DNA from 3 places in the Halomonas sp. GXIMD04776 genome. Region 3 is predicted to be linked to each of the others. Evidence: riboswitches for the same ligand, from Rfam matches in the RefSeq annotation. Region 3 holds a riboswitch; each other region holds the start of a gene.

The links. A riboswitch is a leader RNA that binds a small molecule or an ion and turns the genes downstream of it on or off. The one in region 3 is predicted to bind thiamine pyrophosphate.
Region 1: linked by a shared signal. The riboswitch ahead of ACPF7Z_RS17270 (sodium:solute symporter family protein) and the one ahead of thiM (hydroxyethylthiazole kinase) in region 3 are both predicted to bind thiamine pyrophosphate.
Region 2: linked by a shared signal. The riboswitch ahead of ACPF7Z_RS17260 (3-oxoacyl-ACP reductase) and the one ahead of thiM (hydroxyethylthiazole kinase) in region 3 are both predicted to bind thiamine pyrophosphate.

What each region holds. Positions count from the first base shown of each region.
Region 1 covers NZ_JBNCAN010000030.1:7,126-10,393, forward strand. The annotation lists gene ACPF7Z_RS17270 (sodium:solute symporter family protein) at 1-1,316, opposite strand, end outside; TPP riboswitch at 1,397-1,519, opposite strand; gene ACPF7Z_RS17275 (ABC transporter ATP-binding protein) at 1,714-2,673, shown strand; gene ACPF7Z_RS17280 (ABC transporter permease) at 2,670-3,268, shown strand, end outside.
Region 2 covers NZ_JBNCAN010000030.1:3,040-6,307, reverse strand. The annotation lists gene ACPF7Z_RS17265 (LLM class flavin-dependent oxidoreductase) at 1-726, opposite strand, end outside; gene ACPF7Z_RS17260 (3-oxoacyl-ACP reductase) at 744-1,520, opposite strand; TPP riboswitch at 1,552-1,645, opposite strand; tRNA gene ACPF7Z_RS17255 (tRNA-Glu) at 1,743-1,818, opposite strand; tRNA gene ACPF7Z_RS17250 (tRNA-Gly) at 2,000-2,074, opposite strand; tRNA gene ACPF7Z_RS17245 (tRNA-Glu) at 2,111-2,186, opposite strand; gene msrB (peptide-methionine (R)-S-oxide reductase MsrB) at 2,336-2,737, shown strand; gene ylqF (ribosome biogenesis GTPase YlqF) at 2,816-3,268, shown strand, end outside.
Region 3 covers NZ_JBNCAN010000003.1:63,356-66,623, reverse strand. The annotation lists gene ACPF7Z_RS02670 (antitoxin Xre-like helix-turn-helix domain-containing protein) at 1-41, shown strand, start outside; gene ACPF7Z_RS02665 (hypothetical protein) at 86-466, shown strand; gene thiE (thiamine phosphate synthase) at 523-1,143, opposite strand; gene thiM (hydroxyethylthiazole kinase) at 1,133-1,933, opposite strand; TPP riboswitch at 1,963-2,057, opposite strand; gene purU (formyltetrahydrofolate deformylase) at 2,211-3,071, shown strand; gene folD (bifunctional methylenetetrahydrofolate dehydrogenase/methenyltetrahydrofolate cyclohydrolase FolD) at 3,090-3,268, shown strand, end outside.

The DNA.
Region 1 (3,268 bases), on a different contig from region 3:
ATCAGCGTATCCAGGGCGTCGCCGGGCGCGGGGAACATGACGAGGCCCGCCGCCAAGCCACCGATAGTGGCCAGTACCGCGGCACGCCCGTCGAAGCGACGATTGAATAGCCCAAAGAACACCGGAAACGCCGCCGCACAGCAGAACAGATCCGCCAGCAGAAACAGGTACAGCACGCTGTAGCCCTGGGCAGCCACGAAGGTAACCGGCAGCGCGAGCAGCAGGATGAGCCAGCGGGACAGGCGCATCAATTGGCTGTCGCTGGCCTGGGGCACGAGACGACCACCATCGACCGCGATCATGCTGGAGGCGGCGCTGATGGTGGTGTCGGCGCTGCTCATCACCAGGGCGAGTCCGAGGAAGATCAACCCCACGGCAAACCAGATGGGCATGTCGGTCAGCAATACGCTGAAGAGTGCCACTGAGCCGTCGCCGGGCAATCCAAGCCCCACAAAGGCCAGCCCGAACAGACCCATCACGAAAATCAGCGGCGCGCTCAGCAGTCCGCCAAGCAGAAAGCCCAGGTGCACGGCCCGGTTATCCCTCGCGGCATAGACGCGCTGCCAGTTGCCCTGGTAGAAGAGTCCGGTCAACAGCACCGCCACGAAGAAGGTGATGCCGGCCTTGAATCCGTCCAGGTCGGCAATGTTCAGAAGCTGCGGCGCTTGGGTCTTGAGCCCTTCCAGGGTAGGCGCAAGGCCGCCGGCGGCCTGCCAGCCAAACATCAGCAGCACGATCAATAGCGGCAGGATCACGACCATCTGTACCTTATCGGTAAAGATCGAGGCACGAAGCCCGCCATACAGGGTATAGAGCAGGGTGGCCAGCATGACGATCGAGCTCGTCACCCACAGTGGCACCGGCGCGAGCAGTTCCACCATTCGAGCAATTGCGGTGATCCCGGCGGCTAGGGAAATGAATAGGTAGAACAGCATGATGACGAGGGTGAAGGCATACATGGGGCGCCCGTAGCGACTCATGACGAACTCGGTGAGTGAGTGCCCGCCGGGGGAAAGCTCGCGCAAGCGCCGGCCCAGTGGAATCATCACCAGGCGCGGGGCCAGCGACCCCAGTGCGTAGCCGGTGATTGCCGCGAGTCCGCCCCAGGTGGCCGCCTGGGCGGGGCCAAACAGTATCCAGGTGCCAAGGGTCGAGGCCATCAACGTCAGTACCGTCGCGGTGGCACCCTGACTGTTGCGAGCAATGATGAAATCTTCCAGACTTTCGTGGTGCCGACGGGCATAGAGCATACCTGGCACGGCGAACAATGCCGCAAAGGCAATCAGCCACCAGAAGGCGTGAGCGGTCGTGAGCATGATCGTCTCCATAGCGTGAGAAACGTCCGGCACGATGCCAAACGCCGTATGAAGGCGCATTTGCGTTAGGTTAGAAGCGTGGCAGGTGGCACTTCCTTCCCTTCGCCGGCATGATCCGGATCAGGTTCGAAGGGTTACCGCTGCCTATGTTCATGCCTCTGGCAGCGGAATCTCAGTCCGTTCGGACTCCCCCAGGAATGAGCGCAAGCGTAGAGCGATGGTGTGCCGGGGTCAAGCAATTGACGGATGGGAGTTTGCCTCCCATGCGTTCATCCAAGCGCAACCGTTGGCTATTTCAATACTTCATTACTAGCTAGTTAGCCAGCAGCTTGAATTTTTACATTTTGCCCTGATGTTATCAGGCTCATTATTCATTAATTTGTGACAAGGATTGCCCATGGCCGACCCGGCACTGTCCATTCGTGGGCTGACCAAAGTCTACGACAACGGTTTTCATGCGCTGAAGGGGATCGATCTGGATGTGCCTGAAGGCGATTTCTTTGCCTTGCTGGGCCCTAACGGGGCCGGCAAGTCCACCACGCTGGGCGTGGTATGTTCCTTGGTCCAAAAAACCGCGGGCAAGGTGTCGATCTATGGCATCGATATCGATCGCGATTTCGCCAAGGCCAAGTACAACCTGGGCGTGGTGCCTCAGGAGTTCAATTTTTCCCAGTTCGAGAAGGTCGAGGACATCATTCACGCCCAGGCAGGCTACTACGGCATGCCCCTGCGCGAAGCCAAGCCGCGCTGTAATCAGCTGTTGAAGGATCTCGGGCTGTGGGACAAGCGCAACGGGCCGGCGCGCATGCTCTCAGGTGGCATGAAGCGCCGCTTGATGATCGCCCGCGCCCTGATTCATCGCCCGCGCCTGCTGATTCTCGACGAGCCTACCGCTGGGGTGGATATCGAACTGCGCCGCAGTATGTGGGAGTACATGCGCCGCATCAACCGCGAAGAAGGCACTACGATCATTCTCACCACGCACTATCTCGAGGAAGCCGAAAGCCTGTGTCGTAACATCGCCATCATCAACAATGGCGAGATCGTCAAGAACACCTCGGTGCGCAGTCTGCTTACTGAACTCGATACGGAAACCTTCATCCTCGATCTGGCCGAGCCGCTGGAACGTGTCCCCCGGATTGACGGTTTTGAGGTAGAACAATCGGAAAGCGCCCAACTGACACTCTCGGTCAAGAAGGGGCAGCGCCTCAACGATGTCTTCGAGCAGCTCTCCGAACAGAACATCAACGTGGTGTCGATGCGCAATCGTGCCAACCGACTCGAGGAGATGTTCGTGTCCATGGTCGAGGGTGATAACGCCCGGGCTCGGGAAGCCGCGACGGAGGTGCAATCGTGAACCCTCGTCAGATTCTGGTTTCTCTCTGGACCCTGGTGGTCAAGGAAGTGCGGCGCTTCACTCGCATCTGGCCGCAAACGCTATTGCCGCCGTCCATCACCATGACCATGTATTTCATCATCTTCGGCAACCTGATCGGCTCGCGCATCGGCGAGATGGATGGCATCAGCTACATGGCCTATATCGTGCCTGGGCTCATCATGATGTCGGTGATTACCAATAGCTACTCCAACGTTGCCTCGTCGTTCTTCTCCAACAAGTTCCAACGTAGCGTCGAGGAGTTAATGGTGTCGCCGATGCCCAACTGGGTGATCCTGGCTGGCTTCGTGCTCGGCGGCATGGCACGCGGCTTGGGCGTGGGCCTGATCGTCACCGGGGTGTCGTTCTTCTTTACCGATGTGACGGTCCATCATCCGCTGGTGACCTTGAGCGTGGTGCTCATGACCGCGACGCTATTTTCCATCGGCGGTTTCATCAATGCGCTGCTGGCGAACAAGTTCGACGATATCTCCATCGTGCCGATCTTCGTGCTTACGCCGCTGACCTACCTGGGGGGGGTGTTCTACTCTATCGACATGCTGCCGGAGTTCTGGCA
Region 2 (3,268 bases), on a different contig from region 3:
ATAGCGCTGGGCGGTGGGCAGATCATAAGCCACCGCGTAAATGGCTTCTGCGTAGCGGGCGGCGAGATCACGGCCCTGCTCCGAGGCGCCGGCTTGCACCAGCACCGGATGCCCCTGGGGCGGACGCGACAGATTTAGCGGCCCATCGACAAGAAAATGCTCGCCATGATGATGGATCTTTCTCACCTTGGCCGGGTCGGCATAGCGGCCCTGACGGTCGCGTTCGATGGCGTCGTCGCTCCAGCTATCCCAAAGCGCCAGCACCGTCTGCACGAACTCCTCGGCACGAGCGTAACGTGTGGCATGATCTGGCATGGTCTCATAGCCGTGATTGCGCGCCTCCGCATCGAACATCGAGGTCACCACGTTCCAGCCCACGCGCCCGCCGGAAATATGATCCAGCGACCCCACCAGCCTTGCGGCGTGGAACGGCGTATAGAAGGTGCTGGAAATGGTGCTGATCAAGCCGATGTGTCGGGTCGCCCGACTCATGGCGGAAAGCGCCGTCAGCGGCTCGAGATGCCAGTGAAAGCCGTCCTCCACGCTGCCGGCACTCATGCCGTCGGCGAAGAACACCGCGTCCAGCTTGCCCCGCTCGGCGGTTTGGGCGAGGGATTCATAATAGGCGATATCCGTCAGCCGCTCGGCGCAAGAATCCGGATGCCGCCAGGCGGCCCGGTGATGGCCGCAGCCCATGATGAACAGATTGAGATGCAGCTTTTTCATGTCGTGACGCATCGTCATCAGCCCTTTACCAGCCCGCCATCGACGATCAGGTTCTGCCCGGTGACCGCCCGCGCCCAAGGCGAGGCGAAGAACAGCGCCGCATCGGCGAATTCCTCCGGGGTAGTCACCCGGCGCAAGGGGGTGTTCTGGGCGATCAAATCGAAGACCGCTTCCGGCGTGGCGCGAGAGGCGTCGGTAGTGCGCAGAAGACCACCGGAAATCATGTTCACGGTGATATTATCCGGCCCCAGATCCTGAGACAGCGTACGAGTCAGCGATAGGAGCGCCGCCTTGCCGGCGGTGTAGTCATGATAAGGCACCACCGGATTCTGGAACAGATTGGTGCCGATATTGATGATGCGTCCGCCACCCTGCTCGCGCATGCCGGACAAGGCTGCCTGGATGGTATTGAGCGCCCCGCGATTCACACCTTCTATCTGCTGATTCATCTGCGCCCAGCTGAGACTGTCTGCCTTTGGCCGCGCCTCGCCGTTAAAGGAGAAATCCGGCAGCGCGTTGTTCACCACGGTTGTGATTGGTGCGCCAAAATGCCTGCGGGCCTTGTCGAAAAGTACCCTTACTGCCTCTTCATCGGTCACATCGGCCTGCACGGCCAGTGCCCGCTCGGAGGCTTCTTGCACCATTGCCTCGGCTGCCTCGCGACTGTCCAAGTAATTGATCACCACCCGAGCGCCCTGGGCGAGAAACGCGCGGGACAGACAGGCACCGAGACCCCGGGCGCCGCCGGTAACTAGCACGATTTGCGTATCGATTGCGGGAAAGGAAAAGGCCATCAGGAGACTCCTGTACGGCGAGGGAAGCCGCAGCGGAGTCGGCCGACATCCCTTCGCCAGTATGAACTGGATCAGGTTCGACGGGTATCATCTCAGCGGCCGCAGCCACACCCCGTGTCCGGTCGACACCATAGCGCATCGGCCCGCGCAATGACAGCCATCGCTCCGAAAGATCGGATCGATGTCATGTGACGTGGAAAGAGTCAAAAAACGGCAAGGAAGTGGCGTCCCGTAGGGGGTTCGAACCCCTGTTACCGCCGTGAAAGGGCGGTGTCCTAGGCCACTAGACGAACGGGACGTAATGACGTAATAAGGCGGGATGAATATCTGGAGCGGGAAACGAGATACGACCGGGCTGGCGCTCCAGCTTGCGACCCTCGCTTACCTTTATAACCAGATGATCCTGGAGCGGGAAACGAGAACGACCGGGCTGGCGCTCCAGCTTGCGACCCTCGCTTACCTTTATAACCAGATGATCCTGGAGCGGGAAACGAGATTCGAACTCGCGACCCTCGCCTTGGCAAGGCGATGCTCTACCACTGAGCTATTCCCGCATATTTCCAAATTTTCAATCACCTGCGAAGAGGAAGTGGCGTCCCATAGGGGGTTCGAACCCCTGTTACCGCCGTGAAAGGGCGGTGTCCTGGACCACTAGACGAATGGGACGCAGTGCCTTGCCTCGTCGAGGTGGCGCGTATATTAATTAGCCATGTGATGGGTGTCAAGCATGAGTGGCTTCGAGTAACGGAGACTGGAAAACCTTCGCCCTCTTGTTGTCTCATGACACTCAGCCAAGCACGAAACCGGAGAACTTCATGAGCGACAAGATCAGCAAGAGCGATGCACAATGGCGTGAACAGCTCACGCCGGAACAGTACAGGATAACACGCGAAAAAGGGACGGAACCGCCCTTCACCGGCGACCATCAGACAAGCGACGAACACGGCATCTACCACTGTGTTTGTTGTGGTGCGGCGCTGTTCGAGAATGAGCGAAAGTTCGAGGCAGGCTGTGGCTGGCCCAGCTTTGATCGGCCCTTGGCCGATGCCGCCGTGGAGGAACATTTCGATGACTCTCATGCCATGCGCCGTGTCGAGGTCGTCTGCTCACGTTGCGACGCCCACCTGGGCCATGTCTTTCCGGATGGCCCTGCTGAGACCACCGGGCTGCGCTACTGCATCAATTCCGTAGCGTTAGACTTCCATCCTGGGGAATAGACTCACCGGCCAATCACACATGGGCGCCAATCTGCTAAGATGGCGCCCATCTCATACGCACTACATAAGGGTTCATTGATGCTTGGCTGGTACCCTGGACACATGAACAAGGCACGCCGCCAGATCAAGGAGGCATTGCCGGAAATCGATGTGGTGCTCGAGGTACTCGATGCCCGCCTCCCCTACTCCAGCGCCAACCCCATGCTCGCCGTACTCACCGAGCACAAGCCGGTGCTCAAGATCCTTTCCCGCGCCGATCTGGCCGACCCTACCCGCACCGAGGAATGGGTCGCCCACTTCGATGCCCAGGAGGCGACTCGCGCCCTGGCGGTGACCACCACCAATGGGCGTGAGCTCAAGCGCATTCCCAAGCTGTGCCATGAGCTGGCCGGCAAGGTACGCGCCGACCGGGACGTGCGGGTCATGGTCATGGGCATTCCCAACGTGGGTAAATCGACACTGATCAATGGACTGGCGGGACGCAAGATCGCCAAGACGGGTAACGAGCCGGCGGTCACCAAGCGCCAGCAG
Region 3 (3,268 bases):
CGCTCGACCGATTGCGTCAGGGCCTGGTCGCGGATCTCTAGGTGGTTCGCCAATACCTGGATGCTGCAAGGGGCGGCGGTTTCGCGTGAGCTTTCCGGCAAACGATGTGCGCTGGCACCCCAGCTACCGCATCACCGCTTTCCGGTTTCCACCGATCGACCTGTTCGAGCGCGTCGCTGAACCCGGCGATTGGGACTTGCTTCAGGAACTCGAAGGCGAAACCTCGCCGAGACGGCGTGAGCAGGCCGGGGCCATACACCTTGTGCGTAAAGAGGATCGCCGCTACGGTCCGGGCTGGACGCCGGTCATGGCCGCGTTCTGCCATTTTCCCCGAGAAGGCAGCCGGTTTTCGGATGGTACCTTTGGCGTCTACTACTGCGCCCGCCCATACTCTCCACTGCTCGCCAGGGGAGGCATCTTGGGTATGACTGGGATGGGCAGCGCATCCGGCACGTGTTGGAACTGACCCTGGTAGATTAGTGCCCGGGCCGCTTCAGTCACCGGTTAACGACAGTCTCAAATTCATGCAGGCGTTTTGACGAAGCGCTGCGCCGCTGCCTGGGGGTCCGGTGCGGCGCAGATCGCCGAGATCACCGCCACCCCCTGGGAGCCGGCGTCGCGAACGGGCACGACATGCTGCGCTTGCAAGCCGCCGATGGCCACACTGGGCAGGGGGCTTGCCGAGGCCAATGCCGCCAGCCCCTCGAAGCCCAGCGGCGCCTCGTGATCGCTCTTGGTAGAGGTGGCAAATACCGGTCCCAGGCCGACATAGTCGAGTAGCGACGTATCTGCTGCTGCAAGTTGTTCCGAAGTGTTGATGGAAAGCCCCAGAATGGCATCCGGGCCGAGCGCCTTGCGCGCCGCAACGGCATCGCCATCGGTCTGGCCGATGTGCAGGCCATCCGCGTCGGCGGCCAGGGCCACTTCCAGCCGGTCGTTGATGATCAAGGGTATACCGCTGCCGGCAAGCGCGCTTTTCAGGGTCTTGGCCTGCTCGATCAGTTCCGCATCCGTTGCGTACTTGTCGCGTAGCTGCACCATGGTCACCCCGCCTCGCACGGCGGCGATGACGGTCTCGACAAGGCCTCGTTCGGCGCACATCTTGGGATCAGTGATCAGATACAGGGATAAATCAAAGGTCATCGTCCATCTCCAGGCGCAGGCGGGCATTGAGCTGAGTGTCATTCAGGTTGTATAGGGCGTCGAGGAAGGCGACGGCGAAGCTGCCCGGGCCGTTGGCGCTATCGCCGGCGATCTCACCGGCGACTGCGAAACAGGCCATGGCGGCCAAAGTGGCTTCGAAAACATCCTCGGCACCGGCGATAAAGGCGGCGACCACGCCGGTCTGGGAGCATCCTAGGACAGTAATACGCGGCATCAGTGGATGGCCGTTGGCAACTCGGGCCTTTCGCTTGCCGTCGGTGACGAAATCCACCGGGCCGCTGACCGCCACCACGCCGCCGGTGCGTCTGGCGAGTTCCAGTGCGGCCTGTTCCGCAGCCTCGACCGGATCGGTACTGTCCACACCGCGCCCGCCGCTGCTTTCGGATGCCAAGGCGATGATCTCCGAGGCGTTGCCTCGAATCACGCTAGGGTTCAGTTCGACGAGGCGTGTGCCAACCTGGCGACGAAACGCCGTGGCGCCTACCGCCACCGGATCGAACACCCAGGGCGAGCCCGCCTGATTGGCAGCCTTGGCGGCAAGTTCCATGGACTCGACCCACTCGGCCGATAGAGTACCGATGTTCACGCTAAGGGCATCGGCGAGTGCCGCGAATTCTTCCACTTCTTCCTTGGCATGCACCATGGCCGGCGATGCGCCGATGGCCAATAGCACATTGGCCATCACGTTCATCGCGACATGATTGGTGATGTTCTGCACCAGCGGCGCATTCTGGCGCATACGAGCGAGATGGGAAGGGCAATCGAACATTCGTCTGCCTCCGGGCGGAGGCGAGTCAGGGAAGGTCCTGCACGACTTCCTCCGCCAGTATTGACTGGTTCAGGTTCCGAGGGTGCTTCTCAGCCGGCTATGACCGGCGCCCCTGTCGTGCTCGTACCTAAGCATGGTAGAGGGGGGGTGTCAAAGCGTTTACCGATGAAAGTGGTATATCTCTAGAGTGGTATAGTGTTGGGCGGTTATTTGATAATCGACGCTATTGGCTGCTCACCTTGCGGGCGTTTGTATTGCCACACCACAGAGTCATTCCATGAAGAACAAACCTGCTTACATCCTCAAGGCCACCTGCCCGGGACGCGTCGGGATCGTTGCTGCCATAGGCAACTTCCTGGCCGACCGAGGCTGTTTCATTACTCAGTTTCATGAGTTCGACGATCTGGATTCCGGTCGTTTCTTCTCCACCATCGAGTTCGTGTTCGAGGGCGATAAGACGCCCAGCGTCGAACAGCTCAAGGCTGCCTTCGAGGTGACCGCGCTACGCTTCGATATGCAGTGGGAAATCCATGATGCCTCTCAGCCCGCCAAGGTGCTGGTCATGGTGTCGAAATACGATCACTGCCTGCGTGATCTGCTTTATCGCCAGGCGACGGGGGAGTTGAACGTCGAGTTCACCGCCATCGTTTCCAATCATGAAGACCTGCGCCCCATGGCGGAGCATGCCGGCATCGACTACATTCACCTGCCGGTGACCCAGGACAACAAGGCCGAGCAGGAAGCACGGCTGATGGAGATCATCGACGACACTGGCACCGAGCTGGTGGTGCTGGCGCGCTACATGCAGGTGCTTTCGGATAGGATGTGTGAGCGGCTGGCAGGGCGTTGCATCAATATCCACCACTCCTTTCTGCCCGGCTTCAAAGGGGCTAGGCCTTACTATCAGGCCTACGCGCGGGGTGTGAAGCTGATCGGCGCCACGGCGCACTATGTCACCGCCGATCTCGACGAAGGCCCAATCATCGAACAGATGGTCGAACGGGTCAGTCACGTACAGGATTCTCAACATCTGACCCAGATCGGGCGTGACATAGAAGCCCAGACCCTGGCGCGGGCAGTGAAATACCATACCCATCACCGCGTATTCCAGAACGGGTTGCGTACCGTAGTCTTTTAGCACCGGAGAGCTCGATCGATGACCAAATCCATGGAAAGCGTTGAAGAGCGGCCCAAAGCCACGGTTATCGACGGTAGGGCATTTGCCCAGACGCTGCGTGCCGAGATCGCCGTCAATGCAGCAAGCTTTGCCGATAGGCAGGGCCGCCAGCCGGGGCTTGCGGTGGTGCTGGTGGGAGATGACCCGGCAAGCCATGT